Regions from separate parts of the Mycobacterium sp. NGS69 genome, predicted to be linked through region 1. Evidence: predicted binding sites of a transcription regulator. Region 1 holds the regulator's gene; each other region holds the start of a gene.

Region 1 (10,477 bases):
TCCCCTACGAGGTGGGGGTGGCGCGGTACAAGGAGCTGGCCCGCGGCCAGATCGCCGGCGACTCGTACGGCATGCTCAAGCTGCTGGTGTCGACCGACGACCGCAAGCTGCTCGGGGTGCACATCTTCGGGACCAGCGCCACCGAGATGGTGCACATCGGCCAGGCCGTGATGGGCTGCGGCGGAACGGTCGACTACCTGGTCGACGCGGTGTTCAACTATCCGACGTTCTCGGAGGCCTACAAGGTGGCCGCGCTGGACGTGACCAACAAGATGCGGGCGCTGTCCCAGTTCCGCCGCTGATCTAACAGCTGTCGTCGAGGTCGCCCGGCACCCGGTCGCCGGGGCCGCCGGCCTCGGCGCGGGCCAGCAATTGCGCGGTTTGGGCGTCGAACGGCGCCGAGTACGACACGTTCGCCGCGCACCCGCCGCGCTCGAAACCGCCGATCAGGCCGGTGAGCGTGGTGCCGCTCACCCACGGCGCGCCGCTGGTGCCGTCCACCAGCCCCTCGCACGCCAACGACGGAAAGCCGGTGTCGTTGACCGACGTGCTGGCCTGGCAGCCGATCGGCGAGCCGCCCACCCCGGCCGCGTACCCGAGCACGGTGACATGGCTGCCGGGAGGCGGCGCGACGCCCAGCGTCAGCGCCAGCCCGACGTACGACTCGACCGAGGCGCCGGCGTCGTTGCTGACCCGTGCGATCGCGTAGTCCGCGTGCGGATCCTTGCCGGCGATCCAGCGCGGGTCGAGGTAGACGGCGTCGGCCTTCCACACATCGGTGGGAGCGGGCGCGGCGTCACCGGCGAGGCCGGGAACGAAGGTCATCTTGGCGGCACCGGCCAGGCAGTGCGCCGCGGTGATCATCAGATTGCCGGTGGCCGAATGGATTACGGAACCCGTGCAGACGTGCAGGGGGCCGTCGTTGATGAAGATCGCGCCGACCCGCCGGTCCGGGTCCACCGGACCAGCGACCGCCTTCTGCTGGGGCTGGCTGAGCCGCTGGACGAGCGGCCCGGTGGCCACCGGAACGGACACGACCGGGCGCGCCGCAGGCTCGGCCGGCCGGGTGCACGACGTCAACAACGTCAGCAGGCCGACCCCCGAGCACAGCAACAGCGTCCGTATGCGCATTTCGTGTCCATCATGCCTGACCACGGGGTGTCGAGCAGACCACATCCCTTCCCCGCGCGCCGCCGTGTTTGCTGGCCGACATGCGGATCCGGTTCACGGGTTGGCGAGTTTCCGGGGTGAAGACTGCAGGGTGTTAGCTGTTGCATTGTTGGTGCCCGCCGATTCGGGGGACACTGGTCAGGCATGCTGGAAAAGCCCCCGAAAGGAGGAACCCGATGGCCCACGATCAAAACCACGGCGACAAGTACGACCAGCCTGGACAGTCCGGCATGTACGAGCTGGAATTCCCGGCGCCCCAGTTGTCGGCGGCCGACGGCCGTGGCCCGGTTTTGGTGCACGCCTTGGAGGGTTTCTCCGACGCCGGCCACGCGATACGGCTGGCCGCCACCCACCTGAAGGCCGCGCTGGACACCGAGCTGGTCGCGTCGTTCGCGATCGACGAATTGCTGGATTACCGCTCGCGGCGGCCGCTGATGACGTTCAAGACCGATCACTTCACCAACTACGACGACCCGGAGCTGAGCCTGTACGCCCTGCGCGACAGCGTCGGCACCCCGTTTCTGCTGCTGGCCGGCATGGAACCGGACCTGAAGTGGGAGCGTTTCATCACCGCGGTGCGCCTGCTGGCCGACCGGCTGGGCGTGCGGCGCACGATCGGCCTGGGCACCGTCCCGATGGCGGTCCCGCACACGCGGCCGATCACGATGACGGCGCATTCCAACGACAAGGAACTGATCGCCGATTTCCAGCCGTGGATCTCGGAGATCCAGGTCCCCGGCAGCGCGTCCAACCTGCTGGAATACCGGATGGCCCAACACGGGCACGAGGTCGTCGGCTTCACCGTGCACGTCCCGCACTACCTGACGCAGACCGACTATCCGGCCGCCGCGCAGGCGCTGCTCGAGCAGGTGGCCAAGAGCGGATCGCTGGAGCTTCCGCTGTCGGCGCTGACCGAGGCCGCGGCGGAGATTCGCGCCAAGATCGACGAGCAGGTGCAGGCGAGCGCGGAGGTGGCTCAAGTGGTGGCCGCGCTCGAGCGCCAGTACGATGCGTTCATCGACGCTCAGGAGAACAGATCGTTACTAACCCACGACGAGGATCTCCCCAGCGGCGACGAGCTTGGCGCAGAGTTCGAGCGATTCCTTGCCCAGCAGGCGGAGAAGAAGAACGACGACGACCAGGCGTGAGGTTTCGAAACGCCCATAGCCCGGGCCGACACCAAGGTTGGCGGAGATGACCGAGCGGAAGCGCAAGAGCAACCTTCGCCCAGTGCGTGAAGTCACCGCGCCCACGCTCGAGTTCCGCACCATCCACGGCTACAAGCGGGCCTACCGGATCGCCGGTTCCGGGCCGGCGATCTTGCTGCTCCACGGCATCGGCGACAACTCCACCACCTGGAACACGGTGCAGGCCAAGCTCGCACAGCGATTCACGGTCATCGCCCCCGACCTGCTGGGTCACGGCAAATCCGACAAACCGCGCGCCGACTACTCGGCGGCCGCGTACGCGAACGGGATGCGCGACCTGCTGTCCGTGCTCGACATCGAGCGGGTGACGATCATCGGCCATTCGCTGGGCGGCGGGGTGGCCATGCAATTCGCCTACCAGTTCCCGCATTTGGTCGACCGGCTGATCCTGGTCGCCGCGGGCGGTGTCACCAAGGATGTCAACGTCGTCTTCCGGCTGGCGTCGTTGCCGATGGGCAGCGAGGCGCTGGCGCTGCTGCGGTTGCCCCTCGTGCTGCCGGCGGTTCAGCTGGCGGGGAAGCTGGCAGGGCTGGCGATCGGGTCGACCGCGCTGGGCCACGACCTGCCCAACGTGCTGCGCATCCTCGACGACCTGCCGGAGCCGACGGCCTCGGCGGCGTTCAGCCGCACCCTGCGGGCGGTGGTGGACTGGCGCGGGCAGATAGTGACGATGCTGGATCGATGTTATTTGACCGAGGCCATCCCGGTGCAGATCGTCTGGGGCACCAAGGATGTGGTGGTCCCAGTCCGGCACGCCTGGATGGCGCACGCGGCGATGCCCGGCTCCCGGCTCGAGATCTTCGAGGGCTCGGGCCACTTCCCGTTCCACGACGACCCGGCGCGCTTCATCGATGTCGTCGAGCGCTTCATCGACACCACCGAGCCTTCCCAATACGATCAAGGCGCCCTTCGCCAGTTGCTCCGCACCGGGGGCGGCGCGAACACGGTCACCGGCCCGGCCGACACCCGCGTCGCCGTCCTGAACGCCATGGGCTCCGACGAGCGCAGCGCCACCTGATAATCCCTTTGACCCGGGCCGTACAGTCGGGACATGGGCATCGACGTGACGGTGTTGCGCGTCTTCACCGACTCGGACGGGAATTTCGGTAACCGGCTCGGAGTGGTCGACGCCGCACGGGTGGCACCGGCGGACCGGCAGCGGCTGGCGACCCAATTGGGCTACGCCGAAACGGTATTCATCGATCTCCCGGCCGCCGGCTCGGCCACCGCGCACATGCGGATCTTCACGCCGCGCGCCGAGCTGCCGTTCGCCGGGCACCCGACCGTCGGCGCGGCGTGGTGGCTGCACGAGGGCGGTTGGCCGATCAAGACGCTCCAGGTGCCGGCCGGGCTCGTGCAGGTGAGCTACCGGGACGATGTTACCGGCGTCAGCGCCCGCTCGGAATGGGCGCCGGAAGTGGCCATCCACGAATTCGATTCGGCCGACGACGTTCTCGCCGCCGACCCCGCGGACTTTCCGGACGACGCCGCGCACTACCTGTGGGCGTGGGTCGATCAAGCCGCCGGGGCTTTGCGCGCGCGCGGGTTCTTCGCGAACCTCGGCGTGCCGGAGGACGAGGCGACCGGCTCGGCGGCGATGCGGCTGACCGACTACCTCAGCCGCGACCTGCGCATCATCCAGGGCAAGGGCTCGGTCATCGAAACCGCGTGGAACGCGGAGGGCTGGGTCGGGGTGGCCGGGCGCGTCGTCAACGACGGTGTCCGACAGGTCGATTGAGTTCAGGGCTGGCGGTGCAGCACGGCCACCAGGTGATCCTGCAGGGGTTGTCCCACGCCACCCATGCGCAGCGTGTAGGACAGCTCGTCGCCGTCGATGTGCAGCGAACGGCCCAGGGCGGTCACCTCTTTGGCGCTCGGGGCCAGCCCGATCGCGGTGCTGGACAGCTCCACGTCGATGCGGCCGCCGGTCAGCGTGTACGTGCCGGTCTCGATCTCGGTGATGCCGTTCGGGTGGGCGACGATCAGCTCGATGGCGCCCGGGCGGGGCACGCGGAAATATCCCGTTTCGCCGTGCAAGGGCCGGCCGTCGGCCACCGCCTTGGTCTTTTGCGAGTAGGTCAGGAACGGCTTGCCGACGTGGGCGAAGACGACTTCCTCGACATACTCGAACGGCTGGATCGTCGGGTAGAAGCCTGAGCCGCGGCCGGCCCATCTCCCCAGCAGCGGTGCCAGCGCCTCCAGATCGGGATGCAAGTCAGGCGGCATGACCGCCAGCCTAGCGAGTGGCCGGCTCCGGATCGGTCGACGCGTTGCGGTGCGCGCGCAGCGCCTCGATCTCGCGCTCGAAGTCCTCGGCGGACGAAAACGACCGGTACACCGAGGCGAACCGCAGGTAAGCCACCTCGTCGAGGTCGCGCAGCGGGCCGAGGATGGCCAGGCCGACCTCGTGGCTGGGCACCTCGGGCCCGGCGGCGCGCACCGTGTCTTCCACTTGCTGGGCAAGCAGATTCAGCGCGTCGTCGTCGACCTGGCGGCCCTGGCAGGCCCGCCGGACGCCGCTGACCACCTTCTCCCTGCTGAAGGGCTCGGTGACGCCGCTGCGTTTGACCACCGCCAACACCGCCGTCTCGACGGTGGTGAAGCGCCGCCCGCACTCGGGGCACGACCGGCGGCGCCGGATCGCCTGGCCTTCATCGGTTTCCCGCGAGTCGATCACCCGGGAATCCGGATGGCGGCAGAACGGACAGTGCATGACCGCTCCTTCGCCGTGCTCACCTGCGGGCCCGCAGAACACTCCGAGCGTACCCGCTTCGCGGGCTCAGCCGATCGGCGCGATCAGCGTCTGCCCGGCGGCCAGCGCGGGCGAGTTCAGGTCGTTGAGCTCGCGAATGCGATCGGCGACCTGGCGGGCCGGCGCGTCGGGCGCCACCCGGTGAGCGACGTCCTGCAGCGACTCGCCGGGCTCAACCCGCACGACGGCCAACCGATCGGGCACCGCGGCGCCCGCTCCCGTGGAGTCGCCGTTGACCGCCTGCCCGAAGTTGGCGACCAGGCCCAGCCACAGCGTGATGACCCCGGCGACCAGCGCCAGCCCCAGCGTCGTCGCCAACGTGACGGGACGCCGGCGGTGCGGGGCGACCGACATCGCGACGCCGGTGCCGTGGTAGCGCAGCGGCGCGCCCGCCGGCCTCGCCGGGCCGGGGCGGCGGGAACGGGTCAGGCCGTCCCGGCCGGGACGAAGCGCCGGCACCGGTCCGTTGACCGGGCGCCGAACGCTGCTGGTACGCGGCGAGACGGTGTAGGTGATTGTCATCTTGCGTTCCTCCGGTCAGGTTGTTCTCGCTCGTGTGTTCGACTATATCGCTCGTGTGTTCGATGTCCGAACATTTGAGCGAAGCGTGTCGAGCAAGCAAAACGCTAGACCGCGCCACCGACAAATTCGGATGCGCGACCTCTGACATGCAGCACAGGTACCCATTCCCCGCGAAAGTTACACGCATGTGATTCAGCAGCTATAGGGTCTTGACGCCCCGGGTCTAAGGGTCTTTCGACCCCCGGCGACACGCCAGTCGAACACATGTTTGATTCTTGGCCGCCCTCCCGCTACATTCGGTGCATGAGCGACAGCAACGACACTCCCTCGATCGGCTCATCCGTTGATTCATCGCTGACCGAACGGCAGCGCACCATCCTGAACGTCATCCGCGAGTCGGTCACCAGCCGCGGCTACCCGCCGAGCATCAGGGAAATCGGCGACGCCGTCGGCCTGACGTCGACGTCGTCGGTGGCGCACCAGCTGCGCACCCTGGAGCGCAAGGGCTACCTGCGCCGCGACCCGAACCGGCCGCGGGCCGTGGACGTGCGCGGCAGCGAGGAGACCGCCGAGGCGGCGCCCGTCACCGACGTCGCCGGCTCGGACGCGCTGCCCGAACCCAGTTACGTCCCGGTGCTCGGGCGTATCGCGGCCGGTGGGCCGATCCTCGCCGAGGAGGCCGTCGAGGACGTCTTCCCGCTGCCCCGTGAGCTGGTCGGCGAGGGCACGCTGTTCCTGCTCAAGGTGGTTGGCGACTCGATGGTCGAGGCCGCGATCTGCGACGGCGACTGGGTGGTGGTGCGCCAGCAGCACGTCGCCGACAACGGTGACATCGTCGCCGCCATGATCGACGGCGAGGCCACCGTGAAGACGTTCAAGCGCGCGGGCGGTCAGGTGTGGCTGATGCCGCACAACCCGGCGTTCGATCCGATACCGGGCAACGACGCGACCGTGCTCGGCAAGGTCGTCACCGTGATCCGCAAGGTCTAGCGACCTGCTCAGTCGGCCTTGATGAAGCCGTTGGTCTGCGCGACTTCCTCACTGGCCAGCCAGATTTCGGCGAGCGTGTCGTGGTAGAGCGCGCTGCCCGGGGTGTAATACAGCCCGGAACGGGCGCTGGCCTTGATCGGGTAACCGTCCGGCGCCTGATAGGGATCGTCCAGCGGCAGGTGGATCGTCGGGCGCCCACCGACGGCAGGCGCGGCAGGCGCCCCGACGGCCGCGTCGGGGGCCGATTCCGGCGGCTCTTCCTCGTCCGTCTCCGCGTGGTGGCGCCCGACTCGGGCGCCCGCGCCGGCGGCTAGCGCCTCGGCGGCCACCGCGGCGCCGGCGGCGTCGACATCCTCGGGTTCGGCTTCCAGGTAGTCGGTGTCCGGTTCCCCGGCGACCGGCACGTCGTCGATGTACGCGGCCTCCGGAGGGGTGCGCGGAACCGCGACGTCCGGATAGCCGGGGTCGGCGTACTCGTCCTCCTCGTAGCCGGTCACGTATTCGGTGCCCGGGTAGTCGGCACCCTCGCCGGCGACTTCGGGGTAGCCGGCCTCCGCCTCGGGAACGTCGTCGTAGCCGGCCTCCGCCAGCGCGGCTCCCGAGACGAGCGGGATGGAATCGGTGTCCACCGCGTCGGGGTCCTCGTCCTCATCGAAGGCCCCGTCGTCAGCCCCGCGGGTCCAGCTGACGCGCGGCGCCGGCCCGCCGTCGTCCGGCGGCTCATGCTCGAGTGACTCCGCGCCGAGCGGGGCGCAGTCGGGGGAAAGCTCGGCGTCGTCGTGGCCCCAGTGCCCGTCGGCGGGGGCCTCGTAGCCGGCGGCGACCAAGTCGCGCTCGGGCTCGTAGGTTGCGGTGTCGCCGGCGCGGCGCCGACGCCGACGCCGGCGCCAGGCGAAGGCCAGCAGCACCGCCAGCAGGATCAGCACCAGCACCGGGATCGCGGCGAGCAGCCACCACCACTGCCAGGTGAACTTCTTCGCGTGCGAGGGCATCGCCACGGTGCTCGGCTGGTTCTGCCCGGACACCTGCAGGCCGGACAGCAAGGGGGCCAGGTTCGACGGGTCGGTGCTGAAGGCGTTCTTCGCCCGGTTCCAGGAGATCTTGCCGCCGGTGAACTGCTGCGAAATCACGTCGCCGTCCACCGCCTGGTCGCCGACGGGGGCGCCCAGCTTGCCGTTCGGCCCGCGCAGCTTGTCCCACGCGGCCTTCATCGCGCCGCGCACGACGAACGCGCCGTGATCGGAGGTCCAGAAGATCACCGGCCGGTCGGCGGCGGCGAACGTGGCGATCCGGCTGGACGGCCCGATGCCGCCGTCGGCCTCGTTGGCGGTGGGGAAACCGAGGTCGCTGCCGGCGGGGCCGCCCAGCGACTCGTACTTGGCGAGGATGTCGGTCTCGAGTGCGTTCGCGCCGGTGGCCGGGTTGAAGAACACCTTGCCGCCGGCGAAGTTCTGGGCGACCCCGTCACCGCCGATCGGATACGACCCGCCCTGCTTGGCGCCCAGCGGGCCGCCGGCCCCGCCGGCCGCGCGCCAGGCCATGTTGATGGCCGCGTTGGGATCGATGGCCACCTGCAGGCCCTTGAGCTGGTCGGCCAGCGCCGCCGGGTTGGTGGTGAACTCCTTGGACTTCCGGTTCCAGGAGATCTCGCCGCCGCTGAACTTCTGGGAGGTGACCTCGCCGGCGTAGCTTTCGTCGCCGACCGGCGCCCCGAGCACACCGCCGGAGCTGCCGAGCTTGTCCCAGGCGGCGTTCAGCGCGCCGCGCACCACGAACGCGCCATGGTCGGACGTCCAGAAGATCACCGGCTTGTCGCTGGCGGAGAAGGTGGCCACGCGGCTGTCCGGTCCGGCCAGGCCGGGCACCTCGTTGATAGTGGGGAATCCCAGATCGCTGCCGGCGGGGCCGCCGAGCGACTCGTATTTGTCCAGGATGGGCCCGTAAACGAACTTGGCACCGGTGTCGGTGGTGTAGAACATCTTGCCGCCGTCGAAGTCCAGCGCGAATCCGTCGCCGGCGGGGTACACGTCGCCCTTGCGGGGGCCGAGCGGTGAGGTGTCGCCGCCGGCCTTCTCCCAGGCGGCCATCATGGCGGCCTCCGCGTCGCCGATCGGAGACGCCGAAGCGGCGGGGGCCAGCAGTGCGGCCGCCATCACCGTGGTCGCCACGCCGACCAGCGCGCGCCCGATCAGCTTGCGCATTCGACCTCTCTGCCCGTTCACCAAGCCTCCAAGGCCCGTATACCTGGCCACGCCGCACCTGCGGACCCGTGACGAACCGCGTTTTCGCCGGGCTCGCATAACTTTGCCCTTGCCGGGGAGAAATGCGAAGTCAAATTACAAAAATTGCGAAAACGGAGACCGCGCCGATGTCGAAATGATGCGAGACCATGCCCGTACCGCGACCGACCACGGCTTCCGGCGCCGGGATCGCCCGCGTGGCGATGTGTGACTACGCACTCGGTATACGAGAAACACATGTGCCGACGGTACGTGAGGCCGTTAGCTGGTGGTCAATCTACCCGGCCAATAGACCAATTGAGCCATTCGTCGTGGGCGCCACCCCGGCGCCCGTGCCTGTAGTCCTTGCGCGGCAATCGGATTGCTCAGACGCCGAGGCTGCGGCCGATGATCTCCTTCATGATCTCGGTCGTGCCCCCGTAGATCGTCTGCACCCTGGCGTCGAGATAGGCTCGCGCGACGGGATATTCGCGCATGTAGCCGTAGCCGCCGTGCAGCTGCAGGCAGCGGTCGATCAGGTGCACCTGCTTCTCGGTGGAATACCACTTGGCCATCGCGGCCTGCTCGGCCGTCAGCTTCCCGTCCAGGTGCAGGCGGACGAATTCGTCGACCATGATGCGCACCACGGTGGCCTCGGTGGCCAGCTCGGCGAGCAGGAACCGGCTGTTCTGGAAACTGCCGATGGGCTTGCCAAAGGCCTTGCGCTCCTTGGTGTATTGCAGCGTCTGCTCCAGCACGCCTTCCATCGCCGCCGCGGCCATGACCGCGATGTTGATCCGTTCCTGCGGCAGGTTCTGCATGAGGTAGATGAACCCCATGCCTTCCTCGCCGAGCAGGTTCTCGGCCGGCACCTTGACGTCGCTGAACGACAGCTCGGCGGTGTCCTGCGCGTCCAGGCCGATCTTGTCCAGGTGGCGGCCCCGTTCGAAGCCCTCCATGCCGCGCTCGACGGCGAGCAGGCTGAAACCTTGTGCGCCCTTCTCGGGATCGGTCTGGGCGACCACGATCACCAGGTCGGAGTTGATTCCGTTGGTAATGAACGTCTTTGACCCGTTCAGCACGTAGTGATCGCCCTGCTTGACGGCGCGGGTCTTGATGCCCTGCAGGTCGCTGCCCGTTCCCGGCTCGGTCATCGCGATCGCCGTGATCATCTCCCCGGTGCAGAACTTGGGCAGCCAGCGCTGCTTCTGGTCTTCGTTGGCCAGCTTCAGCAGGTACGGCGCGATGATGTCGTTGTGTAGCCCGAAGCCGATCCCGCTGTAGCGCCCGAGGGTGGTCTCCTCGGTGATGATCGTGTTGTAGCGGAAGTCGGGGTTGCCGCCGCCGCCGTATTCCTCGGGCACGGCCATCCCCAGGAAGCCCTGCTTGCCGGCCTCGAGCCACACGCCGCGGTCGACGATCTTCGCCTTCTCCCATTCGTCGTGGTAGGGCGCCACGTGGCGATCGAGGAACGCGCGGTAGGACTCGCGGAACAAATCGTGCTCGGGCTCGAAAAGAGTGCGCTCGTACTTGATGGCACCGCTCATGGATGACCTCCGCTGACCTCCGATGGGACTCTGCCGCCCAAGATATACCAACCAGCCGGTTGGTCGGCG
Region 2 (10,477 bases), 170 kb from region 1:
CCTGACGTCGCTGTCCGAGGACGAATTGTTCGTTGCCGCAAAGGAACTGCAGGCACCCTACGAGCTCGTCGTCGAGGTGGCCCGGGCGGGCAAGCTGCCGGTCACCCTGTTCACCGCCGGCGGCATCGCCACCCCGGCCGACGCGGCGATGATGATGCAGCTCGGTGCCGAGGGGGTGTTCGTGGGCTCGGGCATCTTCAAGTCCGGCGCGCCCGAGCACCGCGCCGCCGCGATCGTCAAGGCCACCACCTTCTACGACGATCCCGACGTGCTGGCCAAGGTGTCGCGCGGGCTGGGCGAGGCGATGGTGGGCATCAACGTGGAGGAGATCCCGCAGCCGCATCGCTTGGCCGAACGCGGCTGGTAAAAACAGCCCGTGGCGATCGAAGAGATCCTCGATCTCGAGCAACTCGAGGTCAACATCTACCGCGGCAGCGTGTTCAGCCCGGATTCGGGATATTTCCAGCGCACCTTCGGCGGCCATGTGGCGGGGCAGTCGCTGGTCTCGGCGGTGCGCACCGTCGACCCGCGCTACCAGGTCCACTCGCTGCACGGTTACTTCCTGCGGCCCGGCGACGCCAAGGAGCGCACGGTCTTCCTCGTCGAGCGCATCCGCGACGGCGGGTCGTTTGCCACCAGGCGCGTCAACGCCATCCAGCACGGCGAGACCATCTTCTCCATGTCGGCGTCCTTCCAGGCCGATCAGGAGGGCATCCACCACCAGGACCCCATGCCGGCCGCGCCGCCTCCCGACGGCCTGCCCGGCCTGGACTCGATCAAGGTGTTCGACGACGCCGGGTTCAAGCAGTTCGAGGAGTGGGACGTGTGCATCGTGCCCCGCGAGCAGCTGCGGCTCTCGCCGGGCAAGGCCGCCCAGCAGCAGGTGTGGTTTCGCCACCGCGACCCGCTGCCCGACGACCCGGTGCTGCACATCTGCGCGCTGGCCTACATGAGCGACCTCACCCTGCTGGGATCGGCGCAGGTCACCCACCTCGACGTGCGCGAGCACCTGCAGGTGGCGTCCCTGGACCACGCGATGTGGTTCATGCGCGCGTTCCGGGCCGACGAGTGGCTGCTCTACGACCAGTCGTCGCCGTCGGCCAGCGGCGGTCGCGCGCTGTGCCAGGGCAAGATCTTCACCCAGACCGGCGAGATGGTCGCGGCGGTCATGCAGGAGGGACTGACCCGCTACCGGCGCGGGTATCAGCCGTGAGCGCCCCGCGGATCGGGGTGCTGGCGCTGCAGGGCGACACCCGCGAGCACCTGGCGGCGCTGCGCGAGGCAGGAGCCGAGTCGATGCCGGTCCGCCGCCGCGACGAGCTGGAGGCGGTCGACGGGCTGGTGATCCCCGGCGGGGAGTCGACCACGATGAGCCATCTGTTGCTCGACCTGGAGCTGCTCGAGCCGTTGCGGCGGCGACTGGCAGACGGGCTGCCCGCCTACGGCGCGTGCGCCGGCATGATCCTGCTGGCTACCGACATTCTGGACGCCGGCGCCCGGGGACGGCAGGCGCTGCCGCTGCGCGCGATCGATATGACGGTGCGGCGCAACGCCTTTGGACGTCAGGTGGATTCTTTTGAGGACGACATACCGTTCGCGGGCCTGGACGGGCCGGTGCGCGCGGTGTTCATCCGCGCGCCCTGGGTCGAGCGGACCGGCGACGGGGTGCAGGTGCTGGCCCGCGCGGCCGGGCACGTCGTCGCGGTGCGGCAGGGCCCGATGCTGGCGACCGCCTTCCACCCCGAGATGACCGGCGACCGTCGCATCCACCACATGTTCGTCGACATCGTCCGGGGCGAGGCCTGACGGCGACAGCCACACTGGCGTGACGCTCGGCCGCATCTAGCGCCCACGTAGACTCGTTGGGCGAGTTATCGAGCACCAGAATGCAAAAGAAGAGGTAGCAACACCGATGAGCGGCCATTCCAAGTGGGCCACCACCAAGCACCAGAAGGCCGTCAAGGACGCCCGCCGCGGCAAGGAGTTCGCCCGGCTGATCAAGAACATCGAGGTCGCGGCCCGCACCGGCGGCGGTGACCCGGCCGGCAACCCGACGCTCTATGACGCGATCCAGAAGGCCAAGAAGACCTCGGTGCCCAACGACAACATCGAGCGTGCCCGCAAGCGCGGCGCGGGCGAGGAGGCCGGCGGCGCGGACTGGCAAACCATCACCTACGAGGGCTACGCGCCCAACGGCGTGGCGGTGCTGATCGAGTGCCTGACCGACAACCGCAACCGCGCCGCCAGCGAGGTGCGGGTCGCGATGACCCGCAACGGCGGCACCATGGCCGACCCCGGGTCGGTGGCCTACCTGTTCTCCCGCAAGGGCGTGGTCACGCTGGAGAAGAACGGCCTGACCGAAGACGACGTGCTGACCGCGGTGCTCGATGCGGGCGCAGAGGACGTCAACGACCTCGGCGAGAGCTTCGAGATCATCTCCGAGCCGACCGACCTGGTCGCGGTGCGCACGGCGCTGCAGGACGCCGGCATCGACTACGAGTCGGCCGAGGCCAGTTTCCAGCCGTCGGTCAGCGTCCCCGTCGACCTCGACGGCGCCCGAAAGGTGTTCAAGCTCGTCGACGCGCTGGAGGACAGCGACGACGTGCAGAACGTCTACACCAACGTCGACCTCTCCGACGAGGTGCTGGCCGCGCTGGACGAGGAGTGACCGAGCCACCCGTCGTCAACCATCACGCCGACCACCCGGGCTTCGGCGGCCCGATCGGTCTGGTGACCGCCCTCGGCATGCTCGTCTTGGGTCGCGGTAACGCGCGCCTGGCCGTCGATCTTGCCGGGGTGTCTGACGCCGACCGCGTCGTCGACATCGGTTGTGGCCCAGGCAATGCCGCGCGGGCCGCCGCCGCGCGGGGCGCGCGGGTCGTCGGGGTGGATCCGTCCCCGGTGATGTTGCGTCTGGCCCGCGCCGTGACGCGTGACCGCCCGAGGATCACCTGGTCCCCGGGCGGGGCCGAGGCGCTGCCCGTCGCCGACGGTTGGGCCACCGTCGCGTGGTCGCTCAAGACGGTGCACCACTGGAAGGACGTCACCGCCGGGCTCGCCGAGCTGCGTCGCGCGCTCGCGCCGTCGGGGCGGTTGCTGGTGCTGGAGCGCCGGGTGCAACCCGGGGCCACGGGCCTGGCGAGCCACGGCTGGACCGAGGAGCAGGTCGAGTCGTTCGCGGCGCATTGCCGGGCGGCGGGCTTCGCCGATGCGCGCGTCGAGGAGCGTCCCCAAGGCCGGGGCGCGGTGTGGGTGGTGCGGGCGCAGCAACCCGCCTAGTCGTACCCGTGCCGCATGTCCTCGACGACGCGCGGGTTGTCCAGGGTCGACGGCTCGAGCGGGCGGGCCCCGATGTCGCCGGCGAAGACGGTGGCCGCGTCGAGCACCGGCTGATTGAGGAAACGCAGCGGGGGAGCGTCGGGCGGCACCCTCGGCGCCGGCGCGGCGGGGCCGCGCTGCGCCAGCGCGAACCCCCAGTCCCCGAAGGTCGGCACGTGCACGTGATACGGCGTGACCGCGTACCCGGCGGCCTGGATCGTCGACACCGTGCGCCAGAACGCCGTCCGCGTGGAAAACGGGCTGCCCGCCTGCACGACCATCAGCCCGCCGGGGGCCAGCGCGCGGGCGGCCAGCGCGTAGAACTCGGTGGAGTACAGCCGGCCCAGCACGGGCGTGTCGGGGTCGGGGAGGTCGACGATCACCGCGTCGAATCCGGTTTCCGAGGCGCCGCGCAGCCAGGTCATCGCGTCGCCGATGACGACGTGCACGCGCGGGTTGTCCAGCGAGCCGGCGTTGGCGTCGCGCATGGTGGTGCGCGCCAGCTCGATGACGGCTGGGTCGAGCTCGACCTGCACGATCTTGCCGACGCCGGGCTGGCGCAGCAGTTCGCGCGCGGCCAGGCCGTCGCCGCCGCCCAGCACCAGCACCGAGCGGGCGCCGCCACCCAACGCCGGGTAGACCAGGCTTTCGGTGTAGCGGTACTCGTCGCGGGTGGAGAACTGCAGGCCGCCGTCGAGGTAGAGGCGCATGTCGTTGCCGCGCCGGGTCACCACGATCTCCTGGTACGCGGTGCGCCGGTAGGCGACGATCGGGTCGGCGTAAAGCCTTTGCCTGCTTGTGGTTTCGATGTCGGCCGAGCGCACCAGCAGCGTGGCCAGCAGTCCGAGCGCGGCGGCGAGCGCGCACAGCGCCGTGGCCAGCTGCCGCCCGGAAACGATGCGGCGCAGCAGGAAGACCGCTACGACGGCCGCCGCCGCCAGGTTGATGATGCCCGTGGCCGCCGCGCCGCGGATCATCCCGAGGTGCGGCAGCAGCACGAACGGCCAGACGAGCCCGCCCAGCAACGCCCCGAGGTAGTCGGCGGCGTTGAGGTTGGCCAGGGTCCGGCCGGCGTCGGCGGCGCGCGCCGTGCGCCCGCGCTGCAGCAGCGTCATCAGCAGCGGCACCTCGGCGCCGACCAGGCCGCCGATCAGGGCCGTGCCCGCCGCCAGCACCCACGTCGAGCCGATCGAACCGTCCAGGAACGCGAACACCGTGTACAGCGCGGCCGCCGACAGGCCGCCGATGATGCCCAACAGCGCCTCGACGGCGATGAAGGCGATCGCCGCGTGCGCCAGCAGCGGCTTGGCCAGCAGCGCGCCCGCGCCCAGCGCCGCGATGTAACCCGCGACGATCAGCGACGTGGCGACGATGCCACCGCCGTTGAGGCTGGCCGACAGCGTCAGCAGCGCGAGTTCGTAGATGATGCCGCAGGCCGCGCAGGCCGCCACGGCGGCCAACAGGACGGCGCGCCAACGGCCCTGGGACGTCATGACACCGCCGCGGCGGTCACCCCTCCCACGGCCAGCAATATCAGGGCGACCGCGAAGGACCCGGGGTGCAGGGTGGGCTCGTCGATGTGCTCGTGGAAGTTGCCCGGGATCAGCAGGTGCATCGCCAGCAGCGCTATCCCCAGCAGGATCACACCCATCAGCCCGTACACCGCCACACCGAGCAGCCCCTGGCCCAGCTGGCTGTAGCTGTTGGCGATCGCGGTGATGATGACGACGGTGAGCGAGATGTACATCGCGCCCGCGACGATGACGGCGTTGGGGCGGCGATCGATGAACACCAGTCGGCGCAGGTTTCCCGGGGTCAGCCAGTCGACCATGTAGAACCCGACGAAAAGCACCGCCATCCCGACGGCGAAATAGAGGATGGTCGCGACGGCGCCCCTGAAGACGGGATTGACGTCGACATTGCCGATCTCGACGGCGAGGTTCATCGTTGTCTCCTTTGCGTTTACTGCCTTAGGTCGTCACTTGGTCCCGCCGGGGCCGCCGGGGGTGCCGCCGGCGCCGCCCGACGGGGATCCGGGGAAGAACCCGGGGCCCAGGAAGATGAACGCGCCGTGGCTGTATCCGGCGCTCAGCGGTTCGACGCGGATGCTGCACGGATTGTTGCCGTCGGGCCCGACGATCACGATGTTGTTGCTGTAGCGCAGGTATTCGCTGTCGCCGTTGGCGGCGCGCGCCTCGGGGGCCTGATAGTCGGCGAGCGCGTCGGCCACCTGATCGGGAGATCCGCTGCACTGGTAGCGCGTTCCGTTCACGTCGTGGGAGTACTCGTGGTAGTGGCTCGCGATGTAGGACCCGATGTCCTTCTGCTGCAAGATGATTCCGAAGATCAGGGACACGACGGCCGCGACGGCCAGCGCCCCGGAGATCAGGAACAGGCGGTTGCGGCTCACGGGCGCCACCGGCTGTCGGTGTGCACCACCACGCCGCCGGAGCCCGGCTGCGGGTACAGATGCCAGGTCTGCCAACGCCATCCGGCGCCGTCGGGCTCGGCGGCCAGGGCGGTCAGCGCGGCGTCGTCGCCGGGGAAGGTGCCTCCGAGCCAGCCCGGTCGCCGCGCGCAGCGTTCGCGAAGCTCGCCGGCCAGCCGGCGGAAGCTCGCCTCGTCGTGCGTCTCGGTGCGCGACCGCAGGCGGTAACCGGGCGCGTCGGTGCGCCGCGGCAGGTCGCCGCCGATGCCGCGGGCGGTGCACGAAACCTGTTCGGAGAAGCGGCCTTTCGCGTGCTCGACCGCGACGACATGCGACGCGCCGAGCACGCCGAGCAGCAGCGCGCCGCCGCCGGGATGCTCGAGGGAACAGGTGGCCAGCGGCGCCGGCGCGGGCGCGTTGAGCGCGAGCCCCAGCCTTTCCCCGGATACGTCCGCCGGGGTCACGGCGAGCTGATGGAGGGGCACCGACGCGCTCCTATGGGGAGGAGGGTGGGGGCGCTGGGTAGACGGTCAACTCGCCGGGCACCACGGACTTGCCCGTCGAAACCTCCCAGGGCATGTCCGGGGCCCAGCGCTCGAAGGAGAGCAGGGCCGTCTCGTCGGCGTTGGTGCAGTCGAGGAATTCCATCTCACCGCCGGCCGGCAGGCCGGTGGTGCCCTCGGTCGTGTAGGACGCCCGCCCACGTTCCGTTTCGTGAAACGCCACGCCGTCGATGACGTACTGGTCGCCCGGCTGCAACGAAAGGTCCTTGCGGGTCACCCACATCGCCAGCTCCAGGCGCCCGTCGTCCTCCTCGACGCTCAGCCAGATCGGCTGGTCGCCGCCCTCCAGCAGGTGCTCCCACCACACGAACGGGCCCTCGCGGAACGTCACCGACCCGCGGACCACCAGGTCGACTCCGCCGTAGCTGACGATGGCGCCGGGCCCGAGTTGGCGGGGCCCGAACTGCGGCATGGCGTTGAACGACAGCGGATCGGCCCGCCCGGCCGAGCGGGCCGGCTTCTTGGGCCGCCGCAAAGCGATGACCAGCACCACGACCGACGCGATGAACAGCACCGCCGCGAGGACGAGCAGGAGTGTTCCCACGCCAAACCTTCCGTTGCCGCAGTGCTTGAGCGAAACGTGGGCTATAAGTTAACAGCTTTTGCCCGGCGGCAGCGTGTCCTGCCGGGCGCCGTCGGTGTCGCCGGTTAGGCTATCGAACAGCTGTTCGTACGAAGGAGCCGGCAAATGCGCGTGATGGGCGTCGACCCGGGGCTGACCCGATGCGGCCTGGCGGTCGTGGAGAGCGGCGGCGGGCGCAACGTCGTCGCGCTCGACGTCGACGTGGTGCGCACCGCGTCGGACGCGCCGCTGACCAAGCGGCTGCTGGCCGTCAGTGATGCCGTCGAGCACTGGCTGGACACCCACCGGCCGGACGTGGTGGCCATCGAGCGGGTGTTCTCCCAGCACAACGTGTCGACGGTGATGGGCACCGCGCAGGCCGGCGGCGTGGTTACGCTGGCGGCGGCCAGGCGCGGCATCGACGTTCACTTCCATACCCCCACCGAGGTGAAGGCCGCGGTGACCGGCAACGGGTTCGCCGACAAGGCGCAGGTCACCGCGATGGTCACCAAAATCCTTGCGCTGCAGACGAAACCGACGCCGGCCGACGCGGCCGACGCGCTGGCGCTGGCGATCTGCCACAGCTGGCGGGCGCCGATGATCGCCCGGATGGCCAAGGCGGAGGCCCTGGCGGCGCAGCAACGGCACGCCTACCGGGCCAAGTTGGCGGCGAAGCGGAAGGCGGTCGCCCGATGATCGCGTCGGTGCGCGGTGAGGTGATCGAGGTGGCGCTCGACCACGTCGTGATCGAGGCGGCCGGCGTCGGTTACCGGGTCAACGCGACGCCGTCGACGCTGGCGACGCTGCGGCAGGGGACCGAGGCCAGGCTGATCACCGCGATGATCGTGCGCGAGGACTCGATGACGCTGTACGGGTTCACCGACGCCCAGACCCGCGACCTGTTCCTGACGCTGCTGTCGGTGTCGGGGGTCGGGCCCCGGCTGGCGATGGCGACGCTGGCCGTGCACGACGCCGCCACGCTGCGCCAGGTGCTGCACGACGGCGACGTCACCGCGCTGACCCGGGTGCCCGGCATCGGCAAACGCGGCGCCGAGCGGATGGTGTTGGAGTTGCGCGACAAGGTCGGCGGGGTCGTGGCCGGGGGCGCAACGCTGGTCAACGGCCACGCGGTGCGCAGCCCCGTGGTGGAGGCGCTGGTCGGCCTGGGTTTCGCCGCCAAGCAGGCCGAGGAGGCCACCGACAAGGTGCTGGCCGGCGATCACGACGCGACGACGTCCAGCGCGTTGCGGGCCGCCCTGTCCCTGCTGGGTAAGTCGCGATGACGGACGACGACTTTTCCGACTATTCCGAACGCGACGTCTCGCCGGCGCTGACCGTCGGCGAGGGCGACATCGACGTCAGCCTGCGGCCCCGCTCGCTGCGGGAGTTCATCGGGCAGTCGCGGGTGCGCGAGCAGCTGCAGCTGGTCATCGAGGGCGCCAAGAACCGCGGCGGCACACCGGATCACATCCTGCTGTCCGGCCCGCCGGGGCTGGGCAAGACCTCGCTGGCGATGATCATCGCGGCGGAGCTCGGCTCGTCGTTGCGGGTGACGTCCGGCCCGGCGCTGGAACGGGCCGGCGACCTGGCCGCGATGCTGTCCAACCTGGTCGAGCACGACGTGTTGTTCATCGACGAGATCCACCGCATCGCGCGGCCCGCCGAGGAGATGCTCTACCTGGCCATGGAGGACTTCCGGGTCGACGTGGTGGTCGGCAAAGGGCCTGGGGCGACGTCGATTCCGCTGGAGGTGGCCCCCTTCACGCTGGTCGGCGCGACCACCCGGTCCGGCGCGCTGACCGGCCCGCTGCGCGACCGGTTCGGATTCACCGCGCACATGGACTTCTACGAGCCCGCCGAGCTGGAGCGGGTGCTGGCCCGGTCCGCCGGGATCCTCGGCATCGAGCTGGGCGCCGACGCGGGCACCGAGATCGCGCGCCGCTCGCGGGGGACCCCGCGCATCGCCAACCGGCTGCTGCGCCGCGTGCGCGACTTCGCCGAGGTCCGCGCCGACGGCGTGATCACCCGCGACGTGGCCAAGTCCGCGCTGGCGGTCTACGACGTCGACGAGCTCGGCCTCGACCGGCTGGACCGGGCGGTGCTGTCGGCGCTGACCCGCGGCTTCGGCGGCGGCCCGGTCGGGGTTTCGACGCTGGCGGTGGCGGTGGGCGAGGAGCCCGCGACCGTCGAGGAGGTGTGCGAGCCCTTCCTGGTGCGGGCGGGCATGGTCGCGCGCACCCCGCGTGGCCGGGTGGCCACCGCCCAGGCCTGGACGCACCTCGGCCTCACCCCGCCGGCCGGGGCGGCCGGCCTGGGGCAACCGGGCCTATTCGACTAGCGCCGGTTACGCCACCGCCGACCCGGGTACCCGGTCAGCATCAGCAAACCGCTCGGCGGAGGAGATTCTGATGAGGCGCACTGGTCCTGACTATGAAAGCCCACGCACGGCATACATGCCACGCACCCGCGGTGCGGTGTCCGGGCTGCTCCTGATCCTCTTGGGTGCATGGGGGGCGCTGGCCCCGTTCATCGGACCCCTGATCAGGTGGACGTATTCCGTCGACCCGGCCTGGACGTGGACGGCCGCCAAAGGCTGGCTGGAGGTGTTGCCCGGCGTCGTCGCCGCGGTGGGCGGCCTGATCCTGCTCGTCGCGGGCAGCCGGTCCAGCGCCATGCTCGGCGGGTGGCTGGCGGTGTTCGCCGGCGCCTGGTTCGTGGTCGGCCGCGCTTTCGCCGCGACGCTGAACATCGGCGACGTCGGCCAGCCGGTGGCGGCGACGGACCTGAAACGGGCGCTGCTCGAGGTCACCTACTTCACCGGGCTGGGCGCGCTGATCGTGTTCCTCGGCGGCGCCGCCCTGGCGCGCGTCGCGGTCCGGCATGCGCGCGACGTCCGGGATGTCGCAGTGGCCGAACCGGCACCGGTCGCCGCGACGCCGGCACCGGAACCGGCCGGGTACGACGAATCACCTCGCGACGTGCGGGCCGACGAGCCCGCCCGCGGCGGCTTCTTCCACCGCGGTGGCCTGTTCCGCCGGCACCATCACGCCGGCGTCTAGTGCCAGCCCGCTGACCGCGCGAGAGCACCGGTAGTTCCTGAGGGGCCGCCGGTGCTTTTGCGCGCCAGGGCGACGGCGGCTCGGTATGGTTCTTGGGTCTTCGACTAGCGAGGAGGAGCGATGATCACCGCCGGGTTGGTGTTCGCCGGGCTGGCCGCCCTACTGCACGTGTACATCTTCACGATGGAGTCGCTGACCTGGACCTCGGCGCGCACCCGCGCCATCTTCGGCACGACGCCCGAGGAGGCCGAGACCACCCGGCTGCTCGCCTTCAACCAGGGCTTCTACAACCTGTTCCTCGCGATCGTCACCATCCTCGGCATTCCCCCGGTGATCATGGGCGACAAGGCCGTGGGCGTCGCGCTCGTTCTCGCCGGCGTGGGATCCATGGCCGCCGCCGCGATGGTGCTGCTGTTCTCCGCGCGTGACAAGGCGCGCGCCGCGGTGATCCAGGGCACGCTGCCGGTGATCGCCATCGTGCTGCTGGTGCTCGGCCTGTCCTGGTAACACCAGGAACAGCAGCCCCACTGGTCACGCTTTGCCGCTC
Region 3 (10,477 bases), on a different contig from region 1:
CTTGGTCACCGACGCGGTGGCGTCGTTGATGACCTGCTCGGCGATCCCGTCGGTGGTCTCGATCGAGCGCAGCAGGTCCGGGTTGTCGACGAGCACGCTGGCCGGATCCGACATGATCGCCATTCGGGTCACCATCTGCTGCTGCAGCGTCTTGGCCTCGGGCGACCCGGCGCCGAGCACCTCACTCATCCCGAACAGCGTCGACGGCTCGGTGCCGGCCAGGGTGATCATCGAGGTCCGCAGCTGCGGCTCGGGCAGGTCGGCGCCCCGGGTCACCAGGATTTGCTGCATCGTCATCTGCCCGCGGGCGCCGACGGCCCGGCTGAGCGCCTGCGCCTCGGCGCGGATCCGCTCGTCGCCGACGCGCACCGACGCGTTGATCACGTCCTCGGCCGTCAGCAGGAGCGGGGCGTACGTGGTGACCCGGTCCCGCAAACCGATGGCGTTGTCGGCCACCTTGTCCAGCAGCCCCGCGCCGCCGTTCAGCAGGGTGCTCACCCCGGACCGCACGTCGGGGGTGACGTCGGTGTCCGCCAGGCGCTGCTGCAGCTCGTACTTGCGCGCCTCGTAGTTCTTCTTGGCCCCCTCGACGTCGCGCCCGGTGGAGCTCGCCAGTAGCGCGACGTCCAACGCCGACATGTATTTGGTGATCGCCGGCAGCACGTCGGCGCGGGCGGCGGCCAGGTTCAGGCCGCGCGAGTTGGCCATCGCGTCCTTGACGCGCAACGCCCCGAACGCCGTCGCCAAGAGCAGCGGGACCAGCACAATGGCCAGCACCTTGTAGCGCACGGGCCAGTTGCCCAGCGACCAGGCCGGCGGGCGTTTGGCCCGCGGCCCGTCGGCTTGCGTGTATTCCGGCGCGACCGCCTCGGCCGCGTGGGCCGGGCGGGTGAACATGGTCACGTGCTTGCGGCCGCGCGACGGGCCGCTGCGCTGATTGTCAGCGCTCGGTGAAACGAGAGGCTCATGAGACTTCCTGCTTAATTCCGCCTACCCCACGCAGTCGGCGCCAGCGATAAACACCTGGCAATCCGACGAGTATGACAGCCCGCGGCCGAGGTCTCCACAATTCCTACTGAGTAGGCAGAGCCCTCCAAAGTGTGCCCGCGCGCGGGGACGCAAGTCTGGCAAACAAATTGGCTTTGTCATGATCCGTCCGGACGGCAACGGCCGCCGACGCGCAGGACCTAAGACGGCCGAAGGAGCGCGACGAGGAAATCGGACTCGTCGGTGAACGGTCGCAGATCCCAGGTGGACAGGAGCAGATCTTGCGCGAACCCGGCAGCTGCCGCGTCGTCGAGAAACTGGCCGAACTCGTACCCGCGGCCGGCGCCCAAGCCGATCACCGCTCGACCGCCGTCGGTGACATGCGCACGCAGCCGGCCCAGCACCTGGGCTCGGGTACTCGGGGCAAGGAACGCCATCACGTTGCCGGCCGACATGATGACATCGAACGGCTCGGCGATTCCGCGTGCGGGCAGGTCGAGTTCGGCGAGGTCGCCCACAAGCCAGCGCGGCCCGGGATGGTCGTGCTCGGCTGCCTCGATGAGCACCGGGTCGACGTCGACACCGACCACCCGGTGACCGGCTGCGGCCAGATAACCGCCCAACCGGCCGGGGCCGCAACCGGCATCAAGGATGTGGGCGCCGCGGGGTGCCATCGCGTCCACGAGGCGGGCCTCGCCGAGCAGGTCATCACCGGCGCGTGCCATGGCACGGAAGCGCTCGACATACCAGTGCGAGTGTCCGGGATCGGCTGCCACCTTCTGCATCCAGATGCTCTGCTCGACCATGCCAGCATTATCCAAGCGAAGACCCCGGGCAGGATGGCGTGTGTGTTCAAGATGCTGTTCTATTCACCGCGCATCGCCCCCAACACCGGCAACGCCATTCGGACGGCGGCCGCCACCGGCGCCGAACTGCACCTGGTCGAGCCGCTGGGATTCGACCTGTCCGAGCCCAAGCTGCGCCGCGCCGGGCTGGACTATCACGACCTGGCGTCGGTCACCGTGCACCCGTCGCTGCGCGCCGCGTGGGACGCGCTGGCGCCGGCGCGGGTGGTCGCCTTCACCGCGCACGCGACCACGTCGTTCGCCGACGTCGACTACGAGGCCGGCGACGTGCTGATGTTTGGGCCGGAACCCGACGGGCTGGACGCGGCGACCCTGGCCGATCCGCACGTCACCCGGCAGGTGCGCATCCCGATGCTGGCGGGCCGGCGGTCGCTGAACCTGTCCAACGCGGCCGCGATCGCCGTCTACGAGGCCTGGCGGCAGAACGGATACGCCGGGGCGCGATGAATCCCCGGCCGCGCGCGAGTCAGCCTTGATATGGCTACCTTCATCACGATCGGTTACGGGGACGCGGCGGGGTACGACCGCGTCAGCGACGAATGCAAAGCGGCCGCGCACGCGCGCGACGACGAATTGGGTGCGGCCGGGGCGCTGATCGGCATCGCCGGACGCCCCGTTCAGGTGCGCAATCCGGAGGGCTCGGGCGTGCGAACCGACCCCGGCCCGTACCTGCAGTCGGCGCTGCCGATCGCCGGGTTCGCGGTCCTGGAGGCCGAGAACCTCGACGCGGCGATCGAGCGGGTGAGCCAAACCCCGTGCGCGGTCGCGCACGGCGTCGTCGAGGTCTGGCCGCTTTCGGGCTGACCTACCAGGCGTTCCAGTGCGTGAGCTGCTCGGCGGGCAGGCGCTTGGCCGGCCGGAAGTCGGTGCCCTTGGTGTAGGCGATCGGAAACAGCCCGCCCTGGCTGAATTTGTCGAACGGGATGCCGAGCACCTCGGCGGCCTGCTTTTCGCCGTCGCGCAGCAGGTGCAGCGTGGTCCAGCAGGAGCCCAGGCCCCGCGACCGCAGCGCCAGGCAAAAACTCCACACCGCGGGAAACAGCGACGCCCAGAACGACACGCCGCCCAGCGGCGTCTTGTCCTCGCGGCCCTCGATGCACGGGATCATCAGGACCGGCGCCTCGTGCATGTGCTCGGCGAGATAGGTCGCCGAATCGCGGACCTTGCCCATCCGCTCGCCGCGGGTGTCGCCCTCGGCGTACTCGGCTCCCGGCGCGGCGAGGTAGCCGCGGGCGTTGGCCAGGTAGATTTCGCCGATCGCCTTCTTCTTCTCGGCGTCCTCGACGAACACCCACTGCCAGCCCTGCGAGTTGGACCCGGTGGGCGCCTGCAGGGCCAGGTCCAGGCATTCCATCAGCACCTCGCGGCCGACGGGCTTGTCGAAGTCGAGCCGCTTGCGGACCGAGCGGGTGGTGGTGAGGACTTCGTCGACGGACAGGTTGAGGGTCATGTGTGGAGACTACATTCGGCATCATGAGCGTCGAACTGACACAAGAGGTTTCCGACAGGCTGACATCGGATCAGTACGGCTGGCTGACCACCGTCGCGAAATCGGGGCAGCCGGTGCCGCGGCTGATCTGGTTCTACTTCGACGGCGCCAAGCTGACGGCCTATTCCACGCCGGGGGCGGCCAAGGTCGCCCACATCAAAGCGCACCCCGAGGTGAGCCTGAACCTGGACTCCGACGGCAACGGCGGCGGAATCATCGTCATCGGTGGCATCGCGGAGGTCGACGCGACCGGCGTCGACTGCCGAGACGACGCGCCGTACTGGGCTAAGTACCGCGAGGCCGCGGCGAGCTTCGGCCTGACCGACTCGCTGGGCGCCTACAGCACCCGACTGAAGATCACGCCGACGAAGGTGTGGACGACGCCGACGGCCTGAGCCCGGGGTCGGCTAGGGGGGCGGCGGCGGGCCGTCGGGCGGAATCGCCCCGCCGCAGCCACCGGGCGGCGGCGGCCCCGGCAGGGGTTCGTCGCCGCCGACGCAGTCGTAATAAAATTGCGGGCCGACAATCCAGGTTTTCATCCACTGGTGCCAAAACGACCCGTCGGGATACTTCTCGCCGTCGCACACGGCCAAATTGCCGTACCCCCATCGGCCCCCCGGGCAGAAGCCCTTCGTCATGTCCGGCTGGTGCGGGTCGGGCGGATCGGCGCTGGCCACCGCGGGAGAAAGAACCAGCGCCGCAGCGCAACCCAATATCGCCGCGCCGCGCCGAACGAGCGTGAATTTCATCTCGACTCCCTTGACACATTGAATCAATACAGCCGATTCCAAGCGATCTTTTTCGAATAGCTTACGACGCGTCGGATTTGCTAGGCGCCTTTCCGTGCAACAGGCATGACGACCGCCAAAACCGCGCCGCCAGTGCACGGCTCAGCGGAAGTCGCGCGACTTCGAGCCCACCGCCAGGGTGATGCGGCCCAGCCGCTCGGCGACGACGGTGATGGCGCCGCTGGCGTTTTGCACCTGCCCGCGGATCAGCAGCGCGGGTGCGGTGTTGGCCAGCTTGCGGTGTCGCGCCCACACCCCCGGCGTGCAGAGCACGTTGACCATCCCGGTCTCGTCCTCGAGGTTGATAAACGTCACCCCCTGGGCCGTGCCGGGCCGCTGCCGATGGGTCACCGCGCCGGCGATCAGCACGTGGTCGCCGTCGGGGACCGATCCCAGCGCGTCGGCGGGCACCACGCCCATCTCGTCGAGGTCCTCCCGCAGGAACTGCGTCGGGTAGCTGTCCGGGGAGATGCCGGTGGCCCATACGTCGGCGGCGGCCAGCTCCAGCTCGCTCATTCCCGGCAGCGCGGGGATGTGCGACGACGAGCCCACGCCGGGCAATCGGTCCGGCCGTTGGGTGGCCGCGGCCCCGGCCGCCCACAGCCCCTCGCGCCGGGACATGCCGAAGCAGCCCAACGCCCCGGCCGTGGCCAGCGCCTCGGTCTGCGGCACGGACAGCTGCAGCCGGGTGGTCAGATCGAGCAGGGATGCGAAGGGGCCGTGGGCCTTTCGTTCGTCGACCAGCCGCTCGGCGAGGTCGTCGCCGATGTGGCGGACGGCGCCCAGGCCGAGCCGCACCTCCGTCCCGTTGTTCTCGAGGGTGGCGTGCGCCAGGCTGGCGTTGACGTCGGGGCCGTGCACCGTGACGCCGTGCCGGCGCGCGTCGGCCACCAGCGACTGCGGCGAGTAGAAGCCCATCGGCTGCGCGCGCAGCAGCGCCGCGCAGAACGCCGCCGGGTGGTGCAGCTTGAACCACGACGAGTAGAACACCAGCGACGCGAAGGACAGCGCGTGGCTTTCGGGAAAGCCGAAATTGGCGAAGGCCTCCAGCTTTTCGTAGGTCCGGTCGATCACGTCGTCGGGGGCGCCGTGCAGTTCGCGCATGCCGTCGTAGAACCGGCCGCGCAGCCGTCGCATCCGCTCGGTCGAGCGCTTGGAGCCCATGGCGCGCCGCAGCTGGTCGGCCTCGGCAGCGGAAAAGCCGGCGCAGTCGACGGCCAGCTGCATCAGCTGTTCCTGAAAGAGTGGCACCCCCAGCGTCTTTCGCAGCGCCGATTCCATGGATGGGTGGTCGTAGACGACCGGGTCGACGCCGTTGCGCCGCCGGATGTAGGGGTGCACCGACCCGCCCTGGATGGGCCCGGGGCGGATCAGCGCGACCTCCACCACCAGGTCGTAGAACACCCGCGGCCGCAGCCTGGGCAACGTGGCCATCTGCGCCCGCGACTCCACCTGGAACACGCCGACGGAGTCGGCGCGGCACAGCATCTCGTACACCGCTTCTTCGGAGAGGTCGAGGCGGGCCAGGTCGACCCGGATGCCCTTGTGCTCGGCGACCAGGTCGATGGCGTAGTGCAGCGCCGAGAGCATGCCCAGCCCGAGCAGGTCGAACTTCACCAAACCGATTGCCGCGCAGTCGTCTTTGTCCCATTGCAGGACGCTGCGGTTCTCCATGCGCGCCCACTCCACCGGGCACACGTCGGCGATCGGGCGGTCGCAGATCACCATGCCGCCGGAGTGGATGCCCATGTGCCGCGGCAGGTTCCGGATCTGGTTGGCCAGGTCGATCACCTGCTCCGGGATGTCCTCGATGTCCGGCGAGTCCGCCAGTCCGTTCCAGTGGCTGATCTGCTTGCTCCACGCGTCCTGCTGCCCCTGCGAAAACCCGAGGGCGCGGGCCATGTCGCGGACCGCGATCCGACCCCGGTAGGTGATGACGTTGGCGACCTGGGCGGCGTAGTCGCGGCCGTACTTGTCGTAGACGTACTGGATGACCTTCTCGCGCTGGTCCGATTCGATGTCCATGTCGATGTCCGGCGGCCCGTCGCGGGCCGGCGACAGGAAGCGCTCGAACAGCAGCTCGTTGGCCACCGGGTCCACCGCGGTGACACCCAAGGCGTAGCAGACCGCGGAATTGGCCGCCGATCCCCTGCCCTGGCACAGGATGTTGTTCTCCCGGCAGAACCGGGCGATGTCGTGCACCACCAGGAAGTAGCCCGGAAAGCTCAGGTGTGCAATGACTTTCAGCTCGTGCTCGATCTGGGCGTAGGCGCGCGGCGCCGATTCGGGAAGCCCGTAGCGCTCGCGCGCGCCCGCCATGGTCAGCTGACGCAGCCAGCTGTCCTCGGTGTGCCCGTCGGGCACCTCGAACGGCGGCAGCCGGGGCGCGATGAGCGCCAGCCCGAACGCGCACTGCTCGCCGAGTTCGGCGGCGGCCGTCACCGCTTCCGGCCGCTGGCCGAACAGCCGGGCCATCTCCTCCCCGGAGCGCAGGTGCGAGCCGCCCAGCGGGGCCAGCCACCCGGCGGCCGAATCCAGGGACTCCCGGGCCCGGATGGCGCCCATCGCCATGGCCAGCCGGCCGCGTGACGGGTGGGCGAAGTGCGCCCCGGTGGTGGCGACGACCCCGACGCCGAAACGCGGCGCGATCCCGGCCAGCGCCGCGTTGCGTTCGTCGTCGAGCGGGTGGCCGTGCCGGGTCAGCTCGACGCTGACCCGGTGCGCGCCGAACCGGTCCACCAGGTCGGCGAGCGCCCGCCCCGCCGCGTCCGGACCGCCGTCGGAAAGCGCCTGGCGCACATGGCCTTTGCGGCATCCGGTCAGGATGTGCCAGTGCCCCCCGGCGGCCTCGGTCAGCGCGTCGATGTCGTAGCGCGGTTTGCCCTTCTCCCCGCCGGCCAGGTGCGCCGCGGCCAGTTGACGCGACAGCCGTCGGTACCCCTCCGGGCCGCGGGCCAGCACCAGCAGGTGCGGGCCGGGCGGGTCGGGCGTCTCGGTGCGCGCGCCCGGCCCCAGCGAGAGTTCGGCGCCGAAGACGGTGTTCAGGTCGAGTTCGGCGGCCGCCTCGGCGAACCGCACCGCCCCGTACAGGCCGTCGTGGTCGGTCAGCGCCAGGGCGCGCAGGCCCAGCCGGGCGGCCTCCTCCACCATCTCCTCGGGGGTGCCGGCTCCGTCGAGGAAGCTGAACGCCGAATGCGCGTGCAGCTCGGCATAGGCAACGGACGAGCGGGCCGGCCGGGTGTCGTCGGGCGGCCGGTACGTCCCCCGCTTGCGCGACAGCGGGGCGTCCTCCGGCGGGTCCGCCGGCGCGCCGGCGTGGCGCGGCTTGCCGTCGAGCACCCGCTCCATTTCCGCCCAGCTCGGCGGCCCGTTAAACCAACCCATACCAGCCCACGTTCAGAGAGTCTACTCGAATGTATGTTCGATTTAACCCGTGCTCGTGACAACGGTTGTTAAACGGATCTTCAACTCCTAAACAAGGTCTTAACGCTGCGGGGCCTACCGGGCATAACCTGCGGCGCAGATACTGGTACGGGTGCAAAAAATCGAGGGCGGGGACTGAGCATGGCGCAGGTGAAGACACTGGACACGGCGTTCCCCGATCAGCATGCCAGCCTGGCGATCGGGGCGGTCGCCATCGTCGACGGGACCGCCCCTGACGACGAATCGCTAAAAGAGGTTCTGGCGCAACGGCTTCCGTCGATACCGCGATGCACGCAGTTGCTGCGAACCCAGACCTTCGAGTGGATCGACTGCCCGGGACTCGATTTCGCCCATCACGTGCGCCGCGTGGTGGTTCGGCGCCCGGGCGATGACGCAGAACTGTCCCGGGCCATCGCCCAGGCCCTGGAGCGTCCCCTCGACTTGGACCGCCCGCTGTGGGAGTGCTGGGTCATCGAGGGCCTGAGGGGAAATCGGTGGGCGATCTTGATGAAGGTCCACCACTGGCTGGCCGATGGCCACTCCGCCGCCCACCTGCTCACCCGGCTTTGCGACGACGCCGACGGGGACACCTTCGCCACCCACGCCGGTGCGAAAGGGGTTTCGCCGGCGCTGAACCCGAAGCGCGGCTGGGCCGACGCCCTGGGGCGGGCCTCGGGGCTGGCGGACACGATCGTCGGGGCGGTGTGGCCGGCGGCCGGGCCCTCGGTCGGCCCCGTGACCACGATGCGTAAGTACGGCACCGTGCGGGTGCCGCGCGCCGACGTCGACCGCGTGTGCCGCAAATTCGGGGTGACCGTCAACGACGTTGCGCTGGCGGCCATCACCGAGGGCTTCCGCACCGTCCTGCTGGGCCGCGGCGAGCAACCGCGGGCCGACTCGCTGCGCACCCTGATGCCGATGCCGATGCGCTCGGCCATGCTGCCGTACCTGCCCGTCGAGCATGAGGACCCCGTCCAGCTGCTGCGGGCGGTGCAGCACCAATGCAAGACCAAGCAAACCGACGAGCCCGGCCTCGGCGACCTCGTGGAGTCGGCGATCAACTTACTGCCGACGATGTTGCGCAGCAACGTGATACAGCTGCTGGCGCGCCTTCCGCAACGCGCGATCGTGACGCTGGCGACCAACGCGCCCGGACCTCGCCACCAGCTGCGGCTGATGGGCCGGACCCTCGAGCGCTTCCTGCCGATTCCCCCGACCGCCGTGCGGCTGAGCACCGGGGTCGGTGTGCTCAGCTACGGCGACGAAGTGGTGTTCGGCATCACCGGCGAATACGACGCCGCCGCCGACGTCAGGCAGCTGGCCGCCGGCATCGAACTGGGTGTGGCGCGGCTGGTGGCGCTGAGCCAGGACTCCGTGTTGCTGTTCAGCAAGGACCGTCGGCGCAGGCGCACGGCCCGCGCGTTTCCCAGCCCGTCGCAGCGGGCGCACCCGTCCTCGCTCCGCTGACCCGGGCCCCGCGACCCCGGTCAGCGTGAGAGGGTGGGGCGGTGCCCACATTGGAGCCGGCCACCATCGACCCCCGCCGCCACGACGCCGTGCTGTTCGACGCCGCGCTGGGCGCCACGGAGGCACTGGTGGGGCGATTGCGGGACGCCGGCGTCGGCACCGGCGTCTTCCCGCCGGGCAGTCAGCCCCCGAGTGAGGCGGTGCGGCCGGGCCGGAGCGTCGTCGTCGCCACCGACCCGGCGGTCGTCCGGGCCGCGCGCGAGCGCGGATTCGCGTTGGTCATCGGTGTCGGCCCCGCGGGTGATGGCGACGCGGTCGTCGCCGACCTCGGCCAGATCACCGTGCGGACCGGGGACCACCGGATGTCCGAGCTGCCGGACGCCCGGGGGGCCCTCGACACCCTGGCCGCCCGGAGGCCGGCCGTGTTCTACGACTTCGACGGCACGCTGTCCGAGATCGTCAACGACCCGGACGCGGCCAGGCCCGTCACCGGCGCGGTCGAGGCGCTGCAAAAGCTGGCCGCGCAGTGCCCGGTCGCGGTGCTGTCCGGACGCGACCTCGCGGATGTGACGCAGCGCCTGGGCGTCCCCGGGATCTGGTACGCCGGCAGCCACGGTTTCGAGCTGACCGCGCCCGACGGGACGCACCACCAAAACGAGGACGCGGCCGCGGCCGTGCCGGTGCTCGAGGAGGCGGCCGCCGAACTACGCGACAAACTCGGATCGATTCCCGGTGTTGTGGTGGAGCACAAGCGGTTTGGCGTCGCCGTGCACTACCGCAACGCCGCCCGCGACCACGTCGGCGAGGTGGCCGCGGCGGTGCGCGAAGCGGGTCGGCGCGACGCGCTTCGGGTGACAACCGGCCGCGAGGTGATCGAGCTGCGCCCCGACATGGACTGGGACAAGGGCAAGACGCTTCGCTGGGTGTTGGAGCACTTGCGCCAGGCCGAGTCCGGGCCCCTGGTGCCGGTCTACCTGGGCGACGACATCACCGACGAGGACGCGTTCGACGCCATCAGCGACGACGGAATCCCAATCCTGGTGCGCCACGACGAGGATGGTGACCGCGCCACCGCCGCACGATTCGCGCTGGACACTCCCGCGCAGGCCGCCGAGTTCACCGACGAACTGGCGCGGCGACTGGGCGGAACGTAGCCCGTCAGCTAGCCCTGCGCGTACTCCGCGGCGCCGTCGTCGAGCACCACGCGCGCGTCGGAGCCGTCCGAGGCGCCTTGGGCGCCGGAAGCTTCCGTGCGGAACACGGCCTTCCCGGGCTCGGTGCGCCAGATCAGCGTGGTCAGCGTCTCTCCGGGAAACACCGGCGAGCTGAACCGCGCGTCGATCGAGGTGACGTTGGCGGCCACGCCCTTGCCCAGCTCGGCGACCAGCGCCCGGCCCGCGACCCCGTAGCTGCACAGCCCGTGCAGGATCGGCTTGGGGAACCCGGCCAGCTCCCGA

What was found. Region 1 encodes LexA, which represses DNA repair genes until DNA is damaged. Its sites were predicted from a motif close to CGAACANNTGTTCG; they were not measured.
Region 2: a site for LexA is predicted at 6,967-6,980, ahead of ruvC (crossover junction endodeoxyribonuclease RuvC). Genes of this name have one in related genera too.
Region 3: a site for LexA is predicted at 7,541-7,554, ahead of AC5Y2S_RS09445 (error-prone DNA polymerase). Genes of this name have one in related genera too.

The regions. Positions count from the first base shown of each region.
Region 1 covers NZ_JCALCD010000002.1:325,243-335,719, reverse strand. The annotation lists gene sthA (Si-specific NAD(P)(+) transhydrogenase) at 1-302, shown strand, start outside; gene AC5Y2S_RS06835 (trypsin-like serine peptidase) at 304-1,131, opposite strand; gene AC5Y2S_RS06830 (proteasome assembly chaperone family protein) at 1,347-2,318, shown strand; gene AC5Y2S_RS06825 (alpha/beta fold hydrolase) at 2,365-3,396, shown strand; gene AC5Y2S_RS06820 (PhzF family phenazine biosynthesis protein) at 3,430-4,116, shown strand; gene AC5Y2S_RS06815 (peroxynitrite isomerase) at 4,119-4,604, opposite strand; gene nrdR (transcriptional regulator NrdR) at 4,615-5,091, opposite strand; gene AC5Y2S_RS06805 (LysM peptidoglycan-binding domain-containing protein) at 5,158-5,652, opposite strand; gene lexA (transcriptional repressor LexA) at 5,956-6,642, shown strand; gene AC5Y2S_RS06795 (LGFP repeat-containing protein) at 6,651-8,864, opposite strand; gene AC5Y2S_RS06790 (acyl-CoA dehydrogenase family protein) at 9,248-10,408, opposite strand.
Region 2 covers NZ_JCALCD010000002.1:494,790-505,266, forward strand. The annotation lists gene pdxS (pyridoxal 5'-phosphate synthase lyase subunit PdxS) at 1-367, shown strand, start outside; gene tesB (acyl-CoA thioesterase II) at 377-1,213, shown strand; gene pdxT (pyridoxal 5'-phosphate synthase glutaminase subunit PdxT) at 1,210-1,806, shown strand; gene AC5Y2S_RS07730 (YebC/PmpR family DNA-binding transcriptional regulator) at 1,913-2,668, shown strand; gene AC5Y2S_RS07735 (class I SAM-dependent methyltransferase) at 2,665-3,279, shown strand; gene AC5Y2S_RS07740 (polyamine aminopropyltransferase) at 3,276-4,811, opposite strand; gene AC5Y2S_RS07745 (DUF350 domain-containing protein) at 4,808-5,263, opposite strand; gene AC5Y2S_RS07750 (DUF4247 domain-containing protein) at 5,297-5,728, opposite strand; gene AC5Y2S_RS07755 (DUF2617 family protein) at 5,725-6,231, opposite strand; gene AC5Y2S_RS07760 (DUF4178 domain-containing protein) at 6,242-6,853, opposite strand; gene ruvC (crossover junction endodeoxyribonuclease RuvC) at 6,998-7,567, shown strand; gene ruvA (Holliday junction branch migration protein RuvA) at 7,564-8,154, shown strand; gene ruvB (Holliday junction branch migration DNA helicase RuvB) at 8,151-9,209, shown strand; gene AC5Y2S_RS07780 (hypothetical protein) at 9,280-9,930, shown strand; gene AC5Y2S_RS07785 (DUF1304 domain-containing protein) at 10,051-10,437, shown strand.
Region 3 covers NZ_JCALCD010000003.1:45,997-56,473, forward strand. The annotation lists gene AC5Y2S_RS09410 (sensor histidine kinase) at 1-897, opposite strand, end outside; gene AC5Y2S_RS09415 (class I SAM-dependent methyltransferase) at 1,188-1,793, opposite strand; gene AC5Y2S_RS09420 (tRNA (cytidine(34)-2'-O)-methyltransferase) at 1,836-2,300, shown strand; gene AC5Y2S_RS09425 (YciI family protein) at 2,331-2,657, shown strand; gene AC5Y2S_RS09430 (nitroreductase family protein) at 2,659-3,303, opposite strand; gene AC5Y2S_RS09435 (TIGR03667 family PPOX class F420-dependent oxidoreductase) at 3,327-3,737, shown strand; gene AC5Y2S_RS09440 (hypothetical protein) at 3,750-4,091, opposite strand; gene AC5Y2S_RS09445 (error-prone DNA polymerase) at 4,233-7,514, opposite strand; gene AC5Y2S_RS09450 (wax ester/triacylglycerol synthase domain-containing protein) at 7,695-9,020, shown strand; gene otsB (trehalose-phosphatase) at 9,062-10,174, shown strand; gene AC5Y2S_RS09460 (MaoC family dehydratase) at 10,183-10,477, opposite strand, start outside.